DNA from 3 places in the Kitasatospora sp. NPDC004669 genome. Region 3 is predicted to be linked to each of the others. Evidence: riboswitches for the same ligand, from Rfam matches in the RefSeq annotation. Region 3 holds a riboswitch; each other region holds the start of a gene.
What was found. A riboswitch is a leader RNA that binds a small molecule or an ion and turns the genes downstream of it on or off. The one in region 3 is predicted to bind thiamine pyrophosphate.
Positions count from the first base shown of each region.

Region 1: it holds a riboswitch for thiamine pyrophosphate, as region 3 does, so the genes downstream of both, ABZW30_RS00535 (cytosine permease) here and thiO (glycine oxidase ThiO) in region 3, are expected to answer to the same signal.
Region 2: it holds a riboswitch for thiamine pyrophosphate, as region 3 does, so the genes downstream of both, thiC (phosphomethylpyrimidine synthase ThiC) here and thiO (glycine oxidase ThiO) in region 3, are expected to answer to the same signal.

Region 1 is NZ_JBEXKB010000001.1:109,065-116,760, forward strand. Features, by position in the region: gene ABZW30_RS00520 (MerR family transcriptional regulator) at 1-205, opposite strand, end outside; tRNA gene ABZW30_RS00525 (tRNA-Ser) at 345-432, opposite strand; gene ABZW30_RS00530 (trypsin-like peptidase domain-containing protein) at 496-2,469, opposite strand; TPP riboswitch at 2,700-2,848, shown strand; gene ABZW30_RS00535 (cytosine permease) at 2,841-4,262, shown strand; gene ABZW30_RS00540 (glycerophosphodiester phosphodiesterase family protein) at 4,341-5,165, shown strand; gene ABZW30_RS00545 (ATP-binding protein) at 5,569-6,006, shown strand; gene ABZW30_RS00550 (DUF5926 family protein) at 6,138-7,121, shown strand; gene ABZW30_RS00555 (bifunctional DNA primase/polymerase) at 7,341-7,696, opposite strand, start outside.
Region 2 is NZ_JBEXKB010000001.1:321,863-329,558, reverse strand. Features, by position in the region: gene ABZW30_RS01515 (hypothetical protein) at 135-977, shown strand; gene ABZW30_RS01510 (hypothetical protein) at 1,262-1,807, shown strand; gene ABZW30_RS01505 (LysR family transcriptional regulator) at 1,842-2,756, opposite strand; gene ABZW30_RS01500 (VOC family protein) at 2,899-3,285, shown strand; gene ABZW30_RS01495 (SRPBCC domain-containing protein) at 3,453-3,890, opposite strand; gene thiC (phosphomethylpyrimidine synthase ThiC) at 4,111-5,925, opposite strand; TPP riboswitch at 5,920-6,054, opposite strand; gene ABZW30_RS01485 (DUF5326 family protein) at 6,253-6,453, opposite strand; gene tenA (thiaminase II) at 6,647-7,315, opposite strand; gene ABZW30_RS01475 (cupin domain-containing protein) at 7,340-7,657, opposite strand.
Region 3 is NZ_JBEXKB010000031.1:66,003-73,698, forward strand. Features, by position in the region: gene ABZW30_RS24740 (thiazole synthase) at 1-578, opposite strand, end outside; gene thiS (sulfur carrier protein ThiS) at 582-791, opposite strand; gene thiO (glycine oxidase ThiO) at 788-1,963, opposite strand; TPP riboswitch at 1,967-2,079, opposite strand; gene ABZW30_RS24755 (FAD-dependent oxidoreductase) at 2,204-3,406, shown strand; gene ABZW30_RS24760 (Rv2175c family DNA-binding protein) at 3,440-3,805, shown strand; gene thiE (thiamine phosphate synthase) at 3,802-4,452, shown strand; gene ABZW30_RS24770 (polyprenyl synthetase family protein) at 4,478-5,584, opposite strand; gene metF (methylenetetrahydrofolate reductase [NAD(P)H]) at 5,758-6,672, shown strand; gene ABZW30_RS24780 (hypothetical protein) at 6,860-7,696, shown strand, end outside.

The DNA.
Region 1 (7,696 bases), on a different contig from region 3:
GGACGGCCCGCACCTGCTGCAGCGTGAAGCCGAGGTCCTTGAGCGCGATCACCCGGTTGAGCCGGGCGAGTTGGCCCGCCCCGTACGAGCGGTACCCGGTGACCGGGTCCACCCGGGCGGGCCGCAGCAGTCCGATCGCGTCGTAGTGGCGCAGCATCCGCACCGACACCCGGCCGTGGTTGGCGAAGTCTCCGATGTTCAACATGGTGCTCCCACTCCACCGTCTCCCACGGTGTCAGGGTCAACCCCGGCCGTCGGACCGCCCCCGAACCGCCCCGACGAACACCGAGGGCGGGTGCCGAGTGGTCTCGGCACCCGCCCTGAGCAGGTGGTTCTCCTACCAGCGGAGAGCGTGGGATTCGAACCCACGGTGACGGGTCACGCCACGACAGTTTTCAAGACTGTTCCCTTAGGCCGCTCGGGCAGCTCTCCAGGCGGAGGTCAGCCTAACGGTTCCGGCGGGGTTCGGCGCACACGATTGTGCGCACCCGGGGGTCACTGGTCGCCGACGCGCTCGGCCAGGGTGACCTTGGTGCTGAACGGCTGGCCGTTGCGGGTGTACTCGACGTCCACGGTCTCGCCCGGCTTGTGCGTCCAGATCCGGCTGACCAGGGCGGGGCCGTTGTCGATCGGCACGCCGCCGAGCTTGGTGATCACGTCGCCCGGCTTGAGGCCGGCCTTGTCGGCCGCGCCGCCGGGGGTGACGGCCGGCTGGCCCTGGATGTCGCGGGTCTGGATCTGCGCGCCGTCGCCCTTGTAGTCGTCGTTGCGCAGCACGTCGAGCTTGGCGTAGACCGGCTTGCCGGTCTTGATCAGGGTGTCCGCGACCCACCTGGCCTGGTTGATCGGGATGGCGAAGCCCAGGCCGATGCTGCCGGCCCGGCCGTTGGCGGAGGCGTTGGACTGGATCGCCGAGTTGATGCCCATCACCGCGCCGCTGGAGTCGAGCAGCGGGCCGCCGGAGTTGCCGGGGTTGATCGAGGCGTCGGTCTGCAGGGCGTTCATGTACGAGGCCTGCGAGCCGGTCTCGTCGCCGGAGGCGACCGGGCGGTCCTTGGCGCTGACGATGCCGCTGGTGACGGTGGACTCCAGGCCGTACGGCGCACCGATCGCGATGGTGGCGTCGCCGACGTTGACCTTGTCGGAGTCGGCCAGCGGCAGCGGCGCCAGCTTTCCCTTCGGCGGGTTGTCGATCTTGACCACGGCGACGTCGTAGCCCTCGGCGTGCCCCAGCACCGAGGCGCTGTAGGACGTGCCGTCGGCGAACTTGACGGTCAGTTTGCCGCCGTTGAGGGTCGGCGCGACCACGTGGTTGTTGGTGAGGATGTGGCCCTCGGTGTCGAAGACGAAGCCGGTTCCGGTACCCGACTCGCCGTTGCCCTGCGCCTTGATGGTGACGACGCTGGGCAGCGCCTTCTGCGCGATGGCGGCGATCGACCCGGGGACGGGCTCGCTCTTCTGGGTGTTGCTGGCCTGGACGGTGGTGCTGCGGTGGTCGTCCACCAAGCTGCTGCCGCTGCTGTGGTTGGTGGCGACCACGCCGATCGCGCCGCCGGCCACACCGGCGACCAGCGCGACGGCCGCGAGCAGGGCCACCAGGCCGCCGCGCTTCTTGCGCGGGCCGCCGGGGCCGTTCGGGCCGCCGGGGTAGTCGGCCGGGTAGCCGAGCGGGCCGCCGGGGCCGCCGGGGCCGCCGGGGTAGCCCGCGCCGCCCGAGGTGGCGTCGTGGCCGGCGCCCCAACCGCCGAGCGGCTGGCCGGCACCGAACGGGTGGTGGCCGTGGGCGGCGGGCGCACCGGCGGGCGCGGCGCCGTAGGGCTCCTGGCCGGCGGCGGCCGGAGTGCCGTACGGCTCGTGGGCAACCGCGGCGGGGGCCCCGTACGGCTCCTGCGCACCGGCGGCGGGCACGCCGTGGGACGGCGTCGCGTACGGGTTGGCAGCCGGCGGCAGGGCCGGGGCGGCCGGGGCCGGCGCAGCAGCCGGCGCGGCGGGGGCCGCCGCGCCGGGCGCGACGGGCGGCGCGGGCGGCAGCACCGGCGGCGGGGCGTCGATGTAGCCGGTGACCGGGTCGACCGCAGGCTCCTCGGCGGGCGCCGCCGGGGCCTGCGGCGCCGGGACCTTGGTGAAGGCCACGGTGGGCTTGTGCCCGCCCTCGGCGGGAACGGCCTCGGCAGCCGGAGCCTCCGGGGCGGCCTCGGCCGCAGCCGGCTCGGGCTTGGCCTCCGGCTCCGGGACCCGGCTGAACGCCATGGTCGGCTTGTGCCCGCCGCCCGGAGCGCCGTCGGCCGGCGCCGCGTCAGCGGCTTCCGGCTTGGCCTCGGGCTCGGGCTCGGGCACCCGGCTGAACGCCATCGTCGGCTTGTGGCCGCCCTGAGCGGTGCCGTCGGAGGCGGACCCAGCCTCCTCCTGGGGACCCGCGGGCTGCTCCCCCTGCGGCCCGGTGGGCCCAACCTCGCGCTCGGTGCTCACGGACGACCTCCATAGCTGACAGAACCAAGAACCATAGTTTTTCGCACCGACGATTCGATTGCCGTAAGGACCCCTCTGAAGAACTCATAAGAATCCTTAGCCGGCACCGACGACGGCGCCGACGGGTGACCGTCGAGGGCTCCCCTCCCCCCGCCCGGACGTTCCGCGATGCGGACCGCGCACCCCGTGGCCTTTGGCGTTCGTACCCGTGCCGGTTAGCCTGTCGCTCCAAACTGACACGCGGGAGCTTGGACCGACCAGGCTGAGAGTGCGCATGTCGACCGTACGCCAAGGCAAGAACCAGCGGACCGTCGAGGGGGCGCTGACCGCCGGAACCTGTCCGGGTAATGCCGGCGTAGGGAGTATCGGCCATGCCGCCTGCTTCGCCATCCTCTTCTTCGAACGCGCCCGCGTCCAAGGATTTCCCCGATCTTCCGGCGGACTCGGCTGCGGCCGCCGCCCCCGCGACCGACGAGCGGGTCGAGGCGCCGCTGGTGCTGGACACCGAGCCGCCGCGCACCCTGCGCTTCCGGGACCACTTCGCGCTCTGGATGAACCTGGGCGTCAGCCTGATCGGTTTCTCCACCGCCGCCACCGTGCTCGGCGAGAAGGGCAGCGAGCTGTCGCTGGCCGCCGCGGTGACCGCGATCGTGGCCGGTACGGCGGTCGGCACCGCGATGCTCGGCGTGGCCGCGCTGATCGGCGCCCGGACCGGCGCCCCCGCGATGGCCAACCTGCGCGGGCTGTTCGGCACCCGGCTGTCCTACCTGCCGACCGTGCTGAACATCGTCCAGTGCATCGGCTGGGGCGTGTTCGAGCTGCTGACCATCTCGGCGGGCGCGCAGACCGTCGCCCACACCAGCGGCTACCGCTGGCTGTTCGTGCTGCTCGCGGGCGCGCTGACCACCGCGCTGACGATCTGGCCGCTGGGCTCGATCGCGGTGCTGCGACGCTTCGTGGCCGGCGCGGTCGCCGTGGCGATGGTGTACTTCACCGTCCAGCTGGGCCGTCAGGGCGTGCCGGACCCGGGCGCGGGCAACTGGAAGGGCTTCCTCGGCGCCACCGACGCGATGATCGCGGTGTCGGTCTCCTTCGTCCCGCTGGCCGCCGACTACACCCGGCACTCGCGCACCGCGCGCTCGGCCTTCTGGGGCAGCTTCTCCGGCTACACGATCGCCCAGGTGTGGTGCTACGTGCTCGGCCTGATGGCGCTGCTGCAGTCCGGCGGCGACCCGGACAAGCTCTTCGACTCCTTCCTCGGCGTCTGGGCCGGCTGGCTGTTCCTGCTGGTGCTGGTGCTGCGCGAGACGGACCAGTCCTTCGCCAACGTGTACTCGACCGCGATGTCGCTGCAGAACCTGCTGCCGCGGGTGGACCGCCGGGTGCTGAGCGGCGGGATCGGCGTGCTGACCACCGTGCTGGCGCTGCGGATCGACAAGTTCACCGACACCTACAGCAACTTCCTCGGCCTGATCGGCTCGGTGTTCGTGCCGCTGCTCGCGGTGCTGGCGGTGGACTACTTCCTCGGGGCCGGCCGGCAGGGCTGGGACCTCTCCGAGAAGGCGCCGTCCCGCTGGCTGATGCTGCTGCCGTGGGTACTGGGCTTCGCGGTCTACCAGTTCATCGCACCGACCGCGGTGGCGGGCTGGTGGACGGACTTCTGGACCTCGGCCCAGCGGACGCTGCACTTCACCCCGCAGGAGTGGACCTCGGCCTCGCTGTTCGCCTTCCTGGTGCCCGCCCTGGTCACCTTCGCGCTCACCCCGCTGACCCGGCGCGCGGCGCAGTCCTGAGGCGCGGAGGCGAAGCCGGCCCCTCGGATTGGGACCGGCTTCGCCTCCGCTTCACCTCGGCCCCCTATCGTTGCCCCCGTGACCAGCACAGACCTGTCCTCGGCGACGGCGCGCACCGCGCCCTCCGTCCAGGTGATCGCGCACCGCGGTTCCTCCCACGCCCTGCCCGAGCACACCTTCGCCGCCTTCCGACGCGCGCTCGACGAGGGCGCCGACGCCGTCGAGTGCGACGTCCGGGTCACCGCCGACGGCGAACTGGTCTGCGTCCACGACCGCCGCATCGGCCGGGTCTCCAACGGCCAGGGCACCGTCTCCGCGATGACGCTCGCCGAGCTGGAGGCGTACGACTTCGGCGCCTGGAAGACCGGCCGCCCCAGCACCGACCCCGAGCTGCGCGGCGTGCTGCGGCTGGAGCGCCTGCTGGAGCTGGTGGTGGACTGCGGCCGCCCGGTGGACCTGGCCATCGAGACCAAGCACCCGGTGCGCTTCCGCGGCCGGGTCGAGGCCGAACTGCTGCGGATGCTGGAACGGTTCAAGATCGGCTCGACCCGGGACGGCGACCGCCCGGCCGCCCGGATCATGAGCTTCTCCTCGATCGCGCTGAACCGGGTCGCCGCCGCCGCGCCGGAGTACCACCGGGTGTTCCTGTTCGAGCGGATGCTGCCGCTGCTCGGCCAGCTGCGTCCGGGCAAGCCGCTGCCGGGTGGCGCGCGGATCGCCGGGCCGGGCATGGACCTGGTCCGGGCCAAGCCGCAGCTGGTGACCCGGCTGCGCGAGCTGGGCCACGAGGTGCACGTGTGGACCGTGGACGAGCCGTCCGACGTCGAGCTCTGCCTGGAGCTGGGCGTGGCCGCGATCATCACCAACCGGCCCGCGGAGGTGCTGGCCCAGCTCGGGCGGTGATCCGCCGGCGAGCCGAAGGCCGTACCGGTTCAGCCTGATCACACCGGTCGGCAACCAAACCTTCCGTGCACGTAATTGTCGGAATTCTTGCGTTCGGGCGACAGAGGGTGAGCGTGGAATGGCCTCTTGTCGACCCTGAGTCGCGCCGCTCGAAATGGACTCGCGGGATCCTCCGGCGGTCGTTTCCGACGCATTACCAAGGGGCATCCATCCCTCGGCATACGCTGAAGGAGGTCCGGGGGTGGCGTTGATGGTGGCGCGTACTGTGCCCACAGGAGTTGGGCCGACCTCATCGACCATGGCAGTGCCGCACGGCCCAGCGAGTGTCGGGGTCGCACGGCGCCGACTGCGTCGAGATCTGGGTGACCGGCAGATACCGGAACCGGTCATCGACGATGCCGTATTGATCCTTTCCGAACTGTTGAGCAACGCCTGTCGATACGCCCGTCCGCTCGGCCCGCTGCCGGCCCTCGGCCGCGGGGCCAAGGCCGAGGTGGTGGACCAGCTGCTGGTCGGCCTCCCCTCCGGGACACACCCCGCACCGGGCGGCCAGGAGCACGGCGACGGCGCTGACGAGCCGGACGGCGGCGTGCTGGTCCGCTGGCAGATGCACACCGACGGCGTGCTCACCCTGGAGGTCACCGACGGCGGCGCGACCACCCGGCCGCTGCCCGCCAGTCCCTCGCTGACCTCCCGCGGCGGCCGCGGCCTGAGCATCGTCGACGAGCTGGCCGCCGACTGGGGCGTGCGCGACGCGCCGGGCGAGGTGACGGTCTGGGCGGCGCTGCCCGCCCGGGGCCGACACGCCCGCCGCACCGGCGGTGACGCGCGCAGCGCGTAGCCGCACGCCCGCGGGCGCGTATCCGCGGGCACGTATCCGCACGACGCCCGCCCCGGCGCGTTCCCGCGCGCCGGGGGAACGTCAGTAGGCTTCCCGGAGCAAAGGACCACCGTTCCCGGGAGAGCCGCACCATGGGCAAGAAGGCCGCCAAGAAGGCGCCGCAGCGCCAGTCCACCACCGCCGTCACGGGCGAGATCCCCGTGGTCGGGGCCCGCGAGGACTGCCCCTGCGGCTCCGGCCGCCGGTACAAGGCCTGCCACGGCCGGGAGGCCTCGCACGCGGTGCAGGAGCTGGTGCACCGCCCGTTCGAGGGCCTGTCGGGCGAGGCCGACTGGGTGGCGCTGCGCGAGCTGGTGCCGGCCGCGACGGTGCCGCTGACGCTGGCCGCCGGGGTCGCGGAGACCGCCAACGGTGACGTCCCGTCGGTCACCCTGGCCACCGTGCTGCCGCTGGCCTGGCCGGCCCTGCGCCGCCAGGACGGCTCGATCCTGCTCGGCCTGCAGACCCAGTCCGCCTCCGGCGACCTCAGCCGCGACCTCGCGGACGCCCTGGAGCTGGCCCTCGCCACCGAGCCGGGCACCCCGGTGCCGGCCCGCCGGACCGTCCCGGGCGGGCGCCGCCTGCAGGACCTGCTGGACGTCACCGCCGCGTTCACGCCCACCGTGCACACCGGCTTCGAGTTCTGGCTGGAGGACGCCGAGACCGCCACCGGCGAGGTCGCCGCCTCCCTGGAGCGCGCCAACGCCTCGGCCATCCCGACCGAGAAGCTGGCCGGCCTCGACGCCGCCTACTGGTGCGGCACCCCGGACAAGAACCACCTGCGCTGGGTGATGACCGTGCCCGAGGAGAAGCTGCTGGACGCGCTGGCCCGGCTGAACGCCGCCGGCGAGGCCTCGCTCGGCGCGGACACCCGCCTGGTCGGCTCCTTCCGCGCGCACGGCCTGACCGTCCCGGTGTGGGACCTCCCGCTCTCGATGACCGCCGTCGACTGCGAGAAGCCGGCCGCCGAGTTCGCCGAGCGGCTCGCCGCCGTCCTCGCCGACGAGACCCCGCTGACCGCCGAGGAGCGGCGCGCCCGCGCGAACCTGGTGAACCGTCAGGTCACCTTGAACTAAAGCACGCAGGATCAGGGTGATACGCGTCACATTGTCGCCGTGAAGGCGCAATTTCCGGGCCTGGAGGGCGTCTTGGAAATTGGCGCGGGCGCGGATCCTTGTTACTGTCTAAAGAGTCCGGTCGCTGGTGCATCCCCCGTCGCCAGCGGCCGGATCTTTTGTTTTTCCGGAGCGGCCCGCAGAACCGGGCCCCGGAACCCCTTTCCGACCGGCAGCCCGTCAGTGCGCCGGGCGTCCGCTGTCCAGCCGGACCGTCGCCTCCACCAACTCGCCCAGCAGCGGCCCGACCTGCGGCAGCCAGACCCCGCCACCCGCAGCCGGCCGCGGCGCCAGCACCCAACGCACCCGCCCGGCCGCCCCGCCGGGCGGCAGCGACAGGAAGCCGCCCGTCCCGTGGTAGCGCAGCGATCCCGGCACCCAAGGGAGTTGGGCGAGCATCTCACCGAGCGCGTCGAGCGAGTACGGGGCCACGAGCAGCGCGTAGCGGCCCGGCATCGCGAGCACCGGACCGAGCGGCAGCCGCAGCGCGCCCAGGTAGACCAGCGCCCTGGCCCCGGCCGCCGCGGGCAGCGAGA
Region 2 (7,696 bases), on a different contig from region 3:
CCATGAGGCACACCACACCCGGCCGCCCGTCCGGCGGCCAGCCTCCGCGCCCGTTTCGGCGTCCTGAGGGTCCCCGCGTCCTCGATGCGCGTCCTTCCTCGATGCCGATCGGGGTCCGCATGAACGGGGTCCCCATGTCCAACCCCCCGCCGCTGCTCGCCGATGACCGCCCGGAGTACGAGCGCCTCCTCGACGAAGCCCTGCGCGACCGCACCGTTCTCACCGCCCTGCGCGCCCCCGGCGCGCTCACCGCCGACCAGCTGCGCATCCGCGCGCTGCGCGACGCCGACGGCATCAACGCCGCGGCCGCCACCGAGTACGCCCACTACACCGCACTGCGCGAGAGCCTGCGCAGCACGCCCCCGCCGCCGCCCGGCACCGAGCCCTACGCCCCCGGCCTGCTCAGCCAGCTGCGCTCCGCCAACGGCGGCGCCGGGCTGTTCCCCGTCCTCACCGTGCTCACCCCGATCCTCGCCTGGACCGCCGCGCTGGTCCTGCTGCTGATCGGCTACCTGCTGCGCGCCGCCGACTCCAGGCTCACCCTCGCCCGCTCCCTGGTCACCGCCGGCTGGGTGGCGCTCGCCGCCGGGGTCGCCGCGATGGCCGTCGGCACCATCGGGCTGCTCCTCACCGCCATACGCGACGGCGCCGCCGCCGTCCCGCCCGGCACCGACCGGGAGCTGGCCGCCGAACTCGCCGCCGCCCGCGGCGAATGGCGCACCGCCCTGCGCGAGCGCGGGCTGCTGCCCTACCTGCACACCCACCTGCCCGCCGTCCCCGGCCGCCCCGCCCCCGGCTTCAGCAGCCCCGACTTCACCAGCCCCGGCTACACCCCGCCCGCCTTCACCAGCCCCGGACCGGACGGCCCCACCGGCCCCGAGGGACGCACCCCCCGGCCCGCCGCCTTCACCCCGCCCGACTTCACCGGGCCCGGCTACAGCCCGCCGTCCTTCACCGGACCGGACGACGTGGGCTGAGCCCGCCCGGACCGCACGACGCGGCCCGCACCGTCGGCGCCCGCACCGCCCCACCGTCCAACAGCCGTGCCGCCAGTGCCCGCCGGCCGTCGTCGAACGGCGCGGCACCGAGGACGACCGGCGCCGGCGCGGCCGACGGCAGTCCGTCCGGTTCCGCCTCCCCGCCCATCCCCCGCCAGGGGGACCCGGTTCACCCCGGCTGCGGACGCCCCGCACCCCGCCCTCCCGCGATCCTCGGACCAACGGCGGACGACCGGCGTCCGCCCCGGCCGGGAGGCAGAACCATGAACCTACGACTGCACGGGGCACCCGCCGAGGGCGTACCGCGCTGGGCGGTCCGCGCCGCCTACGCGATCTCCCTCCTGGTGCTCCCGTCCTGCCTCTGGCGGATCGGCGGCTTCATCCTCGACCTGCCGCTGCTCGAACACGGCCCGATCCCACCGGACCGGGACCCGGCCTCCTTGGACGGCTGGGCCTACATCCTCACGCTCAGCGTGCTCAGCGAGGCCCTGGCCCTGCTCTGCACCGGCCTGGTCTCCCGCTGGGGCGAGGTGTGGCCGCGCTGGATCCCCGCCCTACGCGGCCGCCGTATCCCGGTCCTCGCCGCCGTCATCCCGGCCGGCCTCGGCGCGACCGTCCTGATGGTCTTCCCGTACGCGATGGCGATGTTCGCCTGCGGCCTCACCATCCGAGGCGACCGTGGATTCGGCCTCGTCACCCACGGCTGGCAGACCGCCGCATTCTGGGTCAGCTACCTCCCCCTCGCCGCCTGGGGCCCGGTGCTCGCCGTCCTCACGGTGCACTACTACCGCCGCCGCAGGGCCGGTTGAGCACCTTCGGGTCCGCGCTCGGCCTGCCGGCAAGCTACCGAACGGCGCCGGCACCGGAGGCAGCACCGGCGGCCGCCACCTCGGCCGCGGCCCGGACGAACTCGCGGACGCGCGCGGTGGTGTTGCCCGGCCGCCAGACCAGGCCGCGTTCGATCGGCGGGGCGTCCTGGATCGGGACGTAGGCGAGGTCGGGGCGCGGGTAGTACTGGCGGCAGTGCTCGCCGACCGGGAGGACGCCCCGGCCCATGGCGACCAGGCTGAGCATCTCGGAGAAGGTCCCGCCGGACGGCCCCTCGGGGACGGGACGGCCGGACGGGGTTCGGTCAGGGGTGCGGTCGCGCTTGAACCCGATCGAGGTCACGGCCGGGTACTGCACCACCGGGTGGTCTGCGAGCACTTCGAGCGACACCGAGGCCTCGGCGGCCAGCGGGTGCCCGACCGGGACCGCCAGGGCGCGCCGCTCGGTGAGCAGGACCGGGCCGAGGACCATGCCGTCGAAGGGGTAGGAGGCGACCAGGACGTCGATCGAACCGTCCTCCAGGCTGGATCGGGAGTTGGAGAGCTGGACCTCCCGTACGTCCACCCGGCATTCGGGGTGCCGCTCACCGAACAGCGCGACCGCCTTGAGCAGCACCGGCGCCGTCCACTCCCCGAGGAACGCGACCCGCAGCTCGCCGGTCACCCCCCGGCTGGCGTCCACGGCCCGGCGCAGCGCCTCCTCCAACGCGGCCACCACCGGGGCGAGGTCCTCGGCCAACTGCCGCCCGACCGCGGTGAGTCGGACGGACCGGCTGGTGCGCTCGAACAGCTGCCCGCCGATCCGGCGCTCCAGCGTCTTGACCACCTGGCTGACCCGCCCGGTGGTGAGGCGCAGCCGCTCGGCGGTCCGTCCGAAGTGCAGTTCCTCGGTCAGCGCGAGGAAGACCTCGATCTCCAACCGTTCCAGCATGCCGCCACCCGCCCCGTCGTTGAACCCGAAATCGTTTAATCCGGCTCAACGATCGTACGGGGATCCGGCATTGATGATCACGCCCGCCCGGAGGATCGTTGAACCCGTCCACAGCGAACCCAGCACACCGGAGCCGATCACCATGCGCGTCGTCGCCCTCGACCACCTGGTCCTCAACGTCGCCGACATCGAGCGGTCCCTCGCCTTCTACTCCGGCCTCCTCGGCCTGGAGCCGGTGCGGGTCGACGAGTGGCGGGCGGGCAAGGTCTCGTTCCCGTCCGTCCGGGTCAGCCCCGAGACGATCATCGACCTGTTCCACCGCCCCCGGCACGAGTCCAACGTCGACCACATCTGCCTCACCGTGGAGCCCCTCGACTGGCAGGAGGTCGTCGACTCGGGCGTCTTCACCGTCCTCGACGGCCCCGGCCCCCGCTACGGCGCCCGCGGCACCGCCACCTCCCTCTACGTCCAGGACCCGGACGGCAACACCGTCGAACTCCGCTGGTACCCCCAGGACGCCACCGACTGAAAAGCCGCCCACCGACAGCCGCCCACCGACAAGGGTGCTGTCCCGGACTCACGGGGGAGGACCGGGACGGCACCCGACAGAGCGGCGGGGTCGGCCCGCCGGCGGCAGGTGGACCCGGCCGCCCCGGGCCTTGGACGCGGCCGGGGTCTCCGGTGCGGCGTCGAGGGTCAGTGCCGGGCCGCGAGGTGCTCGACCAGGCGGTCGAAGCTGGAGTTGAGGCCCGCTTCGGCCTCCGGGCCGCGGAACATCGCCGGCACGTCGGTCTGGTGCAGCACCACCCTCGTACGGCTGTCGCCGAGGTCGGTGAAGGTGAGGGTGGAGCGCATGCCCGTGCCCTCCACCGCCATCGCGAAGAACTCGCCGGGCCGGATGTCGGTGATCTCGGCCTTCAGGGGGTATCGGTCGCCGGTGGCATCGATGACCATGGTGCTGTCGTAGCGCCCGCCGACCTCCGGCTCGATGGTCACGGTCTCCAGCGGAACATGGGTGCCGACCGGGCCCCAGAAGCGGACGAACTGCTCGGGGTCGATGTAGGCCTGGAACGCCGCGGCCGGGGTGCCCGGCAGCTCACGGGTGATGGTCAGCTCGCCCAGGTTCTCGGTCATCTCGGTGTCTCCTCCGTGGTCGCGTTGTCGCTTTCACAGAGGTAGACCGGGACCGCGTGAAGAACTCATCGCTGTTCGCGGAGGTTTCTTCGACGAGTTTCCCGGGGCCGGTGCGCACGCGCCGCCGAGGGGCGGGGCACCGGGCATCGTCGCAACGGTTCCACCGCACGAGGGTGCCGCTCCGGGCACGTGGACCGACCCGGAACGGCACCCTCGGATGTCAGTCCGCCAGCGGCAGGTAGACCCGGCTGCCCTGGGCCTTGAACTCCTCGGACATGGCCTGCATGCCGGCCTCGGCGTCGGCGTCGAACTCGCTGGAGACCGCCGTCGAACCGTCGCCGTGCTCGTCGCGGATCTTCTGGGAGATCTTCATCGAGCAGAACTTCGGGCCGCACATCGAACAGAAGTGGGCCGTCTTGGCGGGTTCGGCGGGGAGGGTCTCGTCGTGGAAGTCGCGAGCGGTCTCCGGGTCGAGGGCCAGGTTGAACTGGTCCTCCCAGCGGAACTCGAAGCGGGCGTCGGAGAGGGCGTCGTCCCAGGCCTGGGCGCCGGGGTGGCCCTTGGCGAGGTCGGCGGCGTGGGCGGCGATCTTGTAAGTGATCACGCCGGTCTTGACGTCGTCCCGGTTGGGCAGGCCCAGGTGCTCCTTGGGCGTGACGTAGCAGAGCATCGCGGTGCCCCACCAGGCGATCATCGCGGCGCCGATGCCCGAGGTGATGTGGTCGTAGCCGGGGGCGACGTCGGTGGTGAGGGGGCCGAGGGTGTAGAACGGCGCCTCGTCGCAGATTTCCTTCTGGAGATCCATGTTCTCCTTGATCTTGTTCATCGGGACGTGACCCGGGCCCTCGATCATCACCTGGACGTCGCGCTCGCGGGCGATCCGGCCCAGCTCGCCGAGGGTCTGCAGCTCGGCGAACTGCGCCTCGTCGTTGGCGTCCGCGATCGAGCCGGGGCGCAGGCCGTCACCGAGCGAGAAGGTGACGTCGTAGGAGGCCAGGATGTCGCAGAGTTCCTCGAAGTTGGTGTAGAGGAAGTTCTCCTTGTGGTGCGCCAGGCACCACGCGGCCATGATCGAGCCGCCGCGCGAGACGATGCCGGTCTTGCGGCGCGCGGTGAGCGGGACGTACCGCAGCAGCACGCCGGCGTGGACGGTCATGTAGTCGACGCCCTGCTCGCACTGCTCGATGATGGTGTCCCGGTAGACCTCCCAGCTCAGGTCCTCGGCCCTGCCGTCGACCTTCTCCAGGGCCTGGTAGAGCGGCACGGTGCCGATCGGCACGGGGGAGTTGCGCAGGATCCACTCGCGGGTGGTGTGGATGTTGCGGCCGGTGGAGAGGTCCATGACGGTGTCGGCGCCCCAGCGGGTGGCCCAGGTCATCTTCTCCACCTCCTCCTCGATCGAGGAGGTGACGGCGGAGTTGCCGATGTTGGCGTTGATCTTCACCAGGAAGTTGGTGCCGATGATGGCCGGCTCCACCTCGGGGTGGTTCACGTTGACCGGGATGACGGCACGGCCGCGGGCCACCTCGTCGCGCACGAACTCGGGCTCCAGGCCCTCGCGCAGCGCCACGAACTCCATCTCCGGCGTCACCACGCCCCGCTTGGCGTAGGCAAGTTGGGTGACGGCAACGCCACCGCGACCGCGCAGCGGGCGGCGCGGGCGGCCGGGGAAGACCGCGTCCAGGTTGCGCAGGTTGCCGCCGCGCGGCGAGGTGTGCTTGATCCCGTCGTCCTCGGGGCGCGCCTCGCGGCCGTCGTACTCCTCGACGTCGCCGCGCTGGCGGATCCAGGGGTCGCGCAGGGCGGGCAGACCGCGCCGCACGTCGGGCTCGTACGACGGGTCGGTGTACGGGCCGGAGGTGTCGTACAGCGGCACGGTCCTGCCGTTGGTGAGCTGCACCTCGCGGTACGGCACCCGCAGGTCCGGGCGGGACCCGTCCCGGTAGGCCTTGCGCCAGGCCGGGGTGGGGTAGCCGGTGCGCTCGCTGCTGGGGGCGCCCTGGGCAGACTGCGGCTGTGCTTCGAACGTGGTCATCTGACCTCTACTCCCTACGCCGGCATTACCCGGTCAGGTTCCTGCGGTCGACGCAGCCGTCGGTCCGTCCGTCGACGTCCCGGTCAGCGCCCTCTCAGCCCGGTGCTCCGAGCTCCCGCGTCGCAGGCGGTGTTGCCTGCACATGACGCCCAACACGGTAGCGAGCCGATCGCCGCAGGTCCAGACGGCCTTCGGAGGGAAATCCGGCACCGCGGCCGGCGCGGCCCGGCCGGCGGCCGAAAAGGCCGAGGCCCGGCCCCCGCGGACGGGGTGCCGGGCCTCCGGAGGTGCTCCGCCGTGCTCCCCGGACGGGGCGGCGGAGCGGGTTCAGTGCTTCGCGGCCTTCTTCACCAGGATCACCACGGCCGCCGCGATGCCCACCACGACCAGCAGCTTGATCAGGATGCTCAGCAGGGCGCCGACCACACCGAAGACGAAGGCGATGATGTTCCAGGCCAGCACCAGGACCAGCACCGGGATGACGATGTTGCGCACCCAGGAGGGCAGCGACTTCCAGAGCTCAGCCATGTCGGTTCCTCTTCTCCCCTCGGGCCGGCTGCCGTCCGGTGCCGCATCCCGCTTGCTTTCGATGCTTCGATCGTACGGTGGCCGCAGCGCCGGAACGAGGCCCAACGGCCCGGAGAGAACCCCGAGATCACCCCGACCCCGACCCCCGGGACAACCCCCGAGAGGTCGGGGTCGGACACCCCCCGGACGGGGGTCAGACCGGCCAGCGCTCCCCGCGCCAGGCGGCGTCCCAGAACATCCACTCGTAGCGCGAGGTGGTCCTGAAGTGCTCGACCACCTTGCGGCGTTCGGCCGTGGAGAGCTCCTCGCCGAGCCGGTCGGTGAGCGCCAGCACCCGGCGCACCACGGACTGGAAGGCCTCGTCGCCGTAGGTGGCGATCCACTTGGCGTACAGCGGGTCGGGAGAGCCCTGGGCGAGCAGCGCCTCGCCGACCCGGGCGTAGATCCAGTAGCAGGGCAGCACCGCGCCGAGCGCCTCGGCGAAGGACCCGCCGTAGACGGTGGCCAGCAGGTAGCTGGTGTAGGCCCGGGTGGTGGGCAGCACCGGTTCGGCGGCGGCCTCCTCGGCGGTGCCGCCGAAGGCGGTGAGGAACTCGGCGTGCATGCCCTGCTCGGCGGCCAGCGCGCCGACCGCGTCGTCGGCGAAGGCCCGGACGTCCTCCTCGCCGGGTGCCTTGGCGGCGCAGACGGCGAGAGCGCGGGCGTAGTCGCGCAGGTAGTGCGAGTCCTGGACGACGAAGTGGCGGAAGGCCTCGCGCGGCAGGGTGCCGTCGGTGAGGCCGCCGATGAAGGGGTGGGCGAGGATCTCGGCGTAGATCGGCTCGATCGACGCCCAGAGCTCGTCGGTGAGACTACGGGTCATACGAACGACCCTAGCCGCCCGGCGTCAGTCCTCCGGCGGGGAGAACACCACCAGCACCCGCAGCTCCTCGGTGATGTGGTGGAACGCGTGCGGGGTGCCGGCCGGGACGTACACCACGGTGCCGCGCGCGACGGTCGCGGTCTCGGCGCCGACGGTCAACTCGGCGCGGCCGCTGATCACCTGGTAGATCTCGTCCTGGTCGTGCGCGGTCTGCGGGTCGGTGTCGCCGGGGGAGAGCGCGTACAGCCCGGCGGACATCCGCGGTTCGCGCAGGAACCGCAGGTACGCGCCGTCGTTGGCCGCCCGCTCGGCGTCCAGTTCGTCCAGCCGGAACAGCTTCACCGCTGACGTCCTCCCTCGTCCGTCCACCGCGTGGACCAG
Region 3 (7,696 bases):
ACGTCGGAGGCGGTGCCGGCGCCCGCGTCCAGGATCACCGGGACGCCCGCGCTCTCCACGATGAGCTGGAAGTTGTGCGGGTTGCGGATGCCCAGGCCGGAGCCGATCGGCGAGCCCAGCGGCATGATCGCCGCACAGCCGACGTCCTCCAGCTTGCGGGCCAGCACCGGGTCGTCGTTGGTGTACGGGAGCACGGTGAAGCCGTCGTCGACCAGGGTCTCGGCGGCGTCCAGCAGCTCGATCGGGTCGGGCAGCAGGGTGCGCTCGTCGGCGATCACCTCCAGCTTCACCCAGTCGGTGCCGAGCGCCTCGCGGGCCAGTCGGGCGGTCAGCACCGCCTCGCCGGCGGTGAAGCAGCCGGCCGTGTTGGGCAGCACCCGGATGCCGTTGCGGGTCAGCACGTCCAGGACGGAGCCCTGGGTGGTGGCGTCGACCCGGCGCATGGCCACCGTGGTCAGCTCGGTGCCGGAGGCGAGCAGCGCGCGCTCCAGGATCTCCAGGCTGGGCGCGCCGCCGGTGCCCATGATCAGCCGGGAGGAGAAGGTCGTCCCGGCGATGGTGAGAAGGTCGTCGGCCATGGCTCAGCCTCCCTGGACGGCGGTGAGGATCTCGACCCGGTCGCCGGTGGTCAGGGGCGTCTCGGACCAGGAACTGCGGGGCACCACGGCCTCGTTGAGGGCGGCGGCGACTCCGGTGTTGGCCCTGCTGACGGTGGCCACCACCTCGGCGAGGGTCGTGGCGGCGGGCAGCCGGCAGGGCTCGCCGTTGACGGTCAGGGCGATCTCGGTCATGCGGAGGCCTTCGTGGTGGAGTGGTCGGGGGAGAACCGGGTGGGCGTGAACGGCCTTGCGAGGTCCGGGACTTCTCCGGTGGCCAGATACTCGGCGACGAGGTCGGCGGTCACCGGGGTGAGCAGCACGCCGTTGCGGTAGTGGCCGGTGGCCGCGACCAGTCCGGGCAGCGGGGTCGGGCCGAGCAGCGGGGCGTTGTCCGGCGAGCCGGGGCGCAGCCCGGCGGCGGTCTCCACGAGCGGAAGTTCGGTGATGCCCGGTACCAACTCATGGGCATCGCGCAGGAGTTCGTACACCCCGCCGGCGGTGACGGTGGTGTCGTAGCCCTGCTCCTCGGTGGTCGCGCCGATCACCAGCTCACCGTTCTCGCGCGGCACCAGGTACAGGTGCCGGCCGCGCACCACCGCGCGGACGTTGCGGGAGAGGAACGGCCGGTAGGCGTCGGGGATTCGGAGCCGCAGCACCTGCCCCTTCACCGGGCGGATCGCGGGAAGCACGCCCTCGGGCAGGCCGGGCAGCCGGTGGCTGTGCGGTCCCGCGGCGAGCACGATCTGATCGGCGGTCACCGTCTCCCCGGTGCCGAGCCGGGCGCCGACCGCGCGGCCGTCCTCGACCAGCAGCTCGACGGCCTCGGTGCGCCGAGCGACGACGCCCGCGCGCTCACCGGCCAGCAGCAGTGCGGTGAGCAGCCGCCGGGGATCCACCTGGTGGTCGTTCGCGACGTGCAGGCCGCCGCGCACGCCGGGGGCCAGCATCGGCTCCAGTCTGCGGGCCTCCCGGCCGGTCAGCCAGCTCGACTCCAGGCCGAGCCGTTGGTGGAAGGCGTGCAGTTCGCGCAGTTCCTCGCGGTCGTCGGAGTCCAGTGCGACGGCGACCGTGCCGCAGCGGCGGTAGCCGGTGTCCTCGCCGCCGCTCGCCTCGGTGAGCTCGGCGGCGAAGGCCGCGTACCGCTCGTTCGAGGCCATGCCGAGGCGCAGCAGCGGCTCCTCGCCGTACTGCAGCTCGGTGACCGGGGCGAGCATCCCGGCCGCGACCCCGGCGGCCCCGCCGCCGGGGGAGGGGTCGACCACGATCACGTTCCGCAGCCCGCGCTGCGCGGCGCGCCATGCGACGGCGAGGCCGACGATGCCCCCGCCGATCACCAGCACGTCGGCGTGGGCGCCTGATGGCAAGCGTGACAAAGCTGCTCTTCTCCCTTCGCCGGTATGACCCGGATCAGGTTCGGACGGTCGCGGGCCGTGCCAGCCCGCCTCTCAGCCCGGTACGCCGGGCTCCCGTGTGGTCCACCCACCTTAACGCCGGGGGTCGGCCCGGCCGAAGGGTCGTGTGAGGGGCGGGACGGGTGAGCGGGGAGCTCGCCGTCGGGGTCCGGGGGTGGACGGCCGCCGGGTGCCCGCGCGGCGCTGAGTACAGTGACGGGCGTGGCAGAGCTGAGCGGAACGGATCAGGTGGTCGTCGTCGGAGCCGGGCTGGCCGGGGCGCAGTGCGCCCTGAAGCTGCGGCAGGGCGGCTGGCGGGGGCGGATCACACTGGTCGGCGAGGAGCCGCACGCGCCGTACGACCGGCCGCCGCTCTCCAAGGACGTGCTGCTCGGCAAGGCCGACGCCACCACCTTGGACATCGACTACGGGCAGCTCGGCATCGAACTGCTCACCGGCCGCCGCGCCACCGGCCTCACCCCCGGCGTGCTGCACACCGACGGCGGCGACCTCCCGTACGACTCGCTGGTGATCGCCACCGGCGCCGTCCCGCGCGTCCTGCCCGGCGCCGAGCGCGCGCACCTGCTGCACACCCTGGACGACGCGCTGGCGCTGCGCGCGCTGCTGCGCCCGGGGCTGCGACTGGTGCTGGTCGGCGCGGGCTGGATCGGCGCCGAGGTGTCCACCGCCGCGCGGCAGGCCGGCTGCGAGGTGACCGTGGTCGAGGCCGGCCCGGCGCCGGTGCCGGGCGCGCTGCCGTCCGAGGTCGGCTCGGCGATGGCCGCCTGGTACGCCGAGGCCGGGGTCGAGCTGCGCTGCGGGGTCGGTGTGGCCGCCGTCGAGCCGGGGGCGGTGCTGCTGGCGGACGGTTCGCACCTGCCCGCCGACGAGGTGGTGGTCGGCGTCGGCGCCCGGCCCGCGACCGGTTGGCTGGCCGACTCGGGCATCGAGCTGGACGGGACCGGCGCGGTCGTGGTGGACGAGGCGCTGCGCACCGGCCTGCCCGGTGTCTTCGCGGCCGGGGACTGCGTCAGCTACCCGTCGGCCCGCTCCGGCCTCCGGCTGGCCGTCCAGCACTGGGACCACGCGCTGCAGTCGGGCGAGGCAGCGGCCGCCGCCGTGCTCGGGGCGGACGCGGCGTACGACCCGGTGCCGTACTTCTGGTCCGAGCAGTTCGGGCGGATGGTCCAGTACGCCGGTCGGCACGCCGAGGGGGACGAGCTGCTGTGGCGCGGCAGCCCGCAGGACGCCTCCTGGTCGGTGCTCTGGCTGCGCGACGGGGTGCCGAGCGCGCTGCTGGCCGTCGACCGGCCGCGTGACCTGACCCAGGGGCGGAAGCTGATCGAGCGTGGGACGGCGCTGGACCGGACCCTCGCGGCGGATCCGTCGGTCGCGCTGAAGGGGGCCACCGCTTAGCGCCGGACGGCGTCGAGGTGGCAGTCTGGTGCCGTGAGTGAGATCGATGCCAAGACTGATGCCCTGGTCCCCGAGTGGCTGTACCTCCCCGACATCTCCGAGCGGTGGGGTGTGCTGGTCACCGAGGTCCGCAACATGGTCAAGAAGGGTGACCTGATCGCGGTCCGCCGCGGTCCCAACAAGTCGCTGCAGGTCCCGGCGGCCTTCATCGACGAGACCGGCCCGGTGAAGCACCTCATCGGCCTGCTGACCGTGCTGCGGGACAGCGGGTTCTCCGACGAGGAGATCATCGAGTGGATGTTCACCGAGGACCCGACGCTGCCCGGCACTCCGGTGCAGGCGCTGTGGGAGAACCGCGCGACCGAGGTCAAGCGCCGCGCCCAGGCCATGGCGCTGTGAGGACCGACCTGCGGTCCCGCCTGGCCGACGCCCGGCTCTACCTGTGCACCGACGCCCGCCGCGAGCAGGGCGACCTCGCCGAGTTCCTGGACGAGGCGCTGGCCGGCGGGGTGGACATCGTCCAGCTCCGCGACAAGGGCCTGGAGGCCAAGCAGGAGCTGGAGGCCCTGGAGGTCTTCGCCGACGCCTGCCGTCGCCACGGCAAGCTGCTGGCCGTCAACGACCGCGCCGACGTCGCCCACGCGGCCCGGCCGGACGTGCTGCACCTCGGCCAGGACGACCTGCCGGTGCCGGCCGCCCGGGCGATCCTCGGTGAGGACGTGCTGATCGGACGGTCCTGCCACGCCGAGTCCGAGGTCGACGCGGCGATCGCCGAGCCGGGCGTGGACTACTTCTGCACCGGCCCGGTCTGGCCGACCCCGACCAAGCCGGGCCGCCCGGCGCCGGGCCTAGGCCTGGTCTCGTACGCGGCGAAGCAGCCCACCGACCGGCCGTGGTTCGCCATCGGCGGGATCGACCTGGGCAACCTGGACGAGGTGCTGGCCGTCGGGGCCCGCCGGATCGTCGTGGTCCGGGCCATCACCGCGGCGGAGGACCCGCGGGCGGCCGCCGCCGAGCTGTCCCGTCGGGTGCGCGCGGCGCGCTGACCCGTTCCGGGGCCGCCGCCGTCCCTCAGTACTTGCGGACGGTGGCGGCCTCGGCCAGCGCCAGCAGCACCGTACGGGCCCGCTCGTCGGCGAGCGGCGCCGTCTCCAGCGCGGCCAGCGACTGCCGCATCAGCTCCTCGATCCGGCGCTCCACCAGCTCGGGCGCGCCGCTGCGGGCGACCAGCTCGCGCAGCTCGGTGACCTCCTCGGCGGCCAGGTCCGGCGCGCCGAGCCGGGCGTCCAGGTGCCGGGCGTCGGCGGCCGGCAGGCCGCGCATCGCGTGCGCGACCAGCAGGGTGCGCTTGCCCTCGCGCAGGTCGTCCCCGGCCGGCTTGCCGGTGACGGCCGGGTCCCCGAAGACGCCGAGCAGGTCGTCCCGCAGCTGGAAGGCCTCGCCCAGCGGCAGCCCGAACGCCCCGAGGGCCCCGACCAGCTCCGGCCCGGCCCCGGCGAGCAGGGCGCCGACCTGCAGCGGTCGCTCGATCGTGTACTTCGCCGACTTGTAGTGCAGGACGGTCTGCGCCCGGTCCAGCGCGCCCTCGTCGGTGGAGTCGCCGGCCACCGGCTCCAGCACGTCCAGGTACTGGCCGACCATGACCTCGGTGCGCATCAGGTCGAACACCGGCTTGGCGGCCAGCACGGCGGCCGGGTCCAGGCCCGAGCGCAGGAACAGCTCGTCGCACCAGATCAGCAGCAGGTCGCCGAGCAGCACCGCGGCCGAGGCGCCGTACTGCTCGCGGTCGCCGCGCCAGCCGCTGTCCCGGTGCAGGGCCTCGAAGCGGCGGTGGACCGAGGGCAGGCCGCGGCGGGTGTCGCTGCGGTCCATCAGGTCGTCGTGCACCAGCGCGCTGGCCTGCAGCAGCTCCAGCGCGGCCGCCGCGTTGGCGATGCCCTCGCTCGCGGCCGGGCCGCCGGCACCGCGCCAGCCCCAGTAGCAGAAGGCCGGGCGCAGCCGCTTGCCGCCGTCCAGCAGGAAGTCGCGCAGCGCGTCGGAGGCGGGCACCAGCTGCGGCGAGATCTTGCCGAGCAACGTGGACTGGCCGTCCATGAACGTGGCGAGGGCGGCGTTGACGCGCGCGCGGACGTCCTCCACGTCAATGGGGTTGGTCGGCCGGTTGCTGGACGAGGTCACGATGCTGCTCCGCTGGTTCGCTGGGGTGCAGCAAGCGTAGCGGGGGAGCCGGGAACGGGCGTGCGAGCAGGCCTGCGGGGGTGCCCGGGCCCAAGCGAAACAACGTCCACCACTTGTCCCGAATCGTGGGATCGAGTTGTCGGGTCCCTTCGAAGGCCCGATAACCTGCCAGCATGGCACTCGGCATCGCTTCCACGAGATCGGACCGCGCACAGACGGTCCGCGAGCTCCTGGCGGCCGGAAAGCGCTCCTTCTCCTTCGAGTTCATGCCGCCGCGCAGTGAGGTCGGCGAGCAGAAGCTCTGGGACGCCATCCGTCGGCTCGAACCGCTGGACCCCAACTTCGTCTGCATGACGTACGGCGCCGGCGGCTCCTCGCGCGAGCGCACCGTCAACATGGTCGGCCGGATCGCCACCGAGACCACGCTCACCCCGGTCGCCCACCTGACCGCGGTGGACCACTCGGTCGCCGAACTGCGCAACATCATCGGCCAGTACGCCGACCAGGGGGTGCGCAACATCCTCGCGGTCCGGGGCGACCCGCCCGGCGACCCGATGGGCGAGTGGGTCAGCCACCCGGAGGGCGTCACCTACGCGTACGAGCTGGTGGAGCTGATCAAGGGCATCGGCGACTTCTGCGTCGGCGTCGCGGCCTCGCCGAACATGCACCCGCGCTCGGGCAACTGGGACGACGACATCCGGCACTTCGTCACGAAGGTCCGCTCCGGCGCGGACTACTCGATCACCCAGATGTTCTTCGAGGTGGACGACTACCTGCAGTTCCGCGACCGGGTCACCGCCGCGGGCTGCGAGACGCCGATCATCCCGGAGATCATGCCGGTGACCAACGCCAAGCAGCTGGAGCGCTTCCCGCAGCTCAGCGGCTCGGCCTTCCCGGCGGAGCTGGAGACCCGGCTGCGGGCGGCCGTCGACGACCCGGCGGCGCTGCGGGCGATCGGCATGGAGCACGCCACCGCGATGGCCGAGCGCCTGCTCGCCGAGGGCGCGCCCGGCCTGCACTTCATCACGCTCAACCACTCCACGGCGACGCTGGAGATCTACCAGAACCTGGGGCTGCACCAGCGCTAGGAGCCGACCGGGCGCGTTCCCGGGCGAGTGTTCACGAGCCCGTCACCGCACCGACGGTGGCGGGCTCGGTCGTGTGCGGCCGGTGCCGTCGACGGCGGGAACGCGATGCGGTACCCCGGCCGTTGAGCGGGTACAGTCGCCGCACACGCGCGGCGCGCGCGGGCACGCGACTGGAGGTAGCGCGCGGATGGGCATCGGATTCCTGCTGCTGTACGTCGCGTTGGCGGTGGTGGCGCTCTGGCTGATCGCCGAGGTGCTGTTGCAGAACCGGGCGCCGCTGTACTGGCGGATGCTCGCACTGGTCGGCTTCCTCGGCGTCGCCGCCGGGATGGCCCTCGGCTCGGTCGTGGTGATCGGCGCCGGAGCCGGACTGTTCGCGGTGGGCCAGGCCTTCGTCACCCTCTCGGTCAAGCGCGGCCACCAGAACGGCTGGTCCCTGCGGAAGGCCGACGGCGGCCTGCCCGGCCCGCTCGCGAAGGTGCCACTGCTCGGCGCCCTGACCGGCGGCGCGGCCACGGTCGCGGCCGTCGCGGCGACCGAGGAGCGGGTCGGCGAGGTCAGCGCGGTCGAGGAGACCCCGGTCCCGGTCCCGGAGCCGGCCTCCGAGGAGGTCCCGGAGGTCGAGCAGACCGCCGCCTTCGAGATGCAGGCGCTGGCCCAGGACGGCGTCTACGCCCCCTCGTACTACGAGCAGCAGCAGGCCCAGCCGCAGGCCCAGGACCCGTACGCCGCGGCCTACCAGTCCGGCTACGACCAGCAGCAGTGGCAGACCCAGCAGCAGCCCGGCTACGCCTACGACCAGCAGGGCTACGGCGGCTACCCCCAGCAGCAGGACCCGTACGGCGGCTACCAGCAGGCGCAGGACCCGTACGCGGGCTACCAGCAGCAACAGCAGCAGGCCTGGGACCCGAACGCCCAGCAGCAGTGGCAGCCCCAGCCCGACCAGGCCCATCCGGACCAGCTCGGCCAGGGCATCCCGCAGCAGCCGATGTACGACCAGAGCGGCTACGGCTACCAGCAGCAG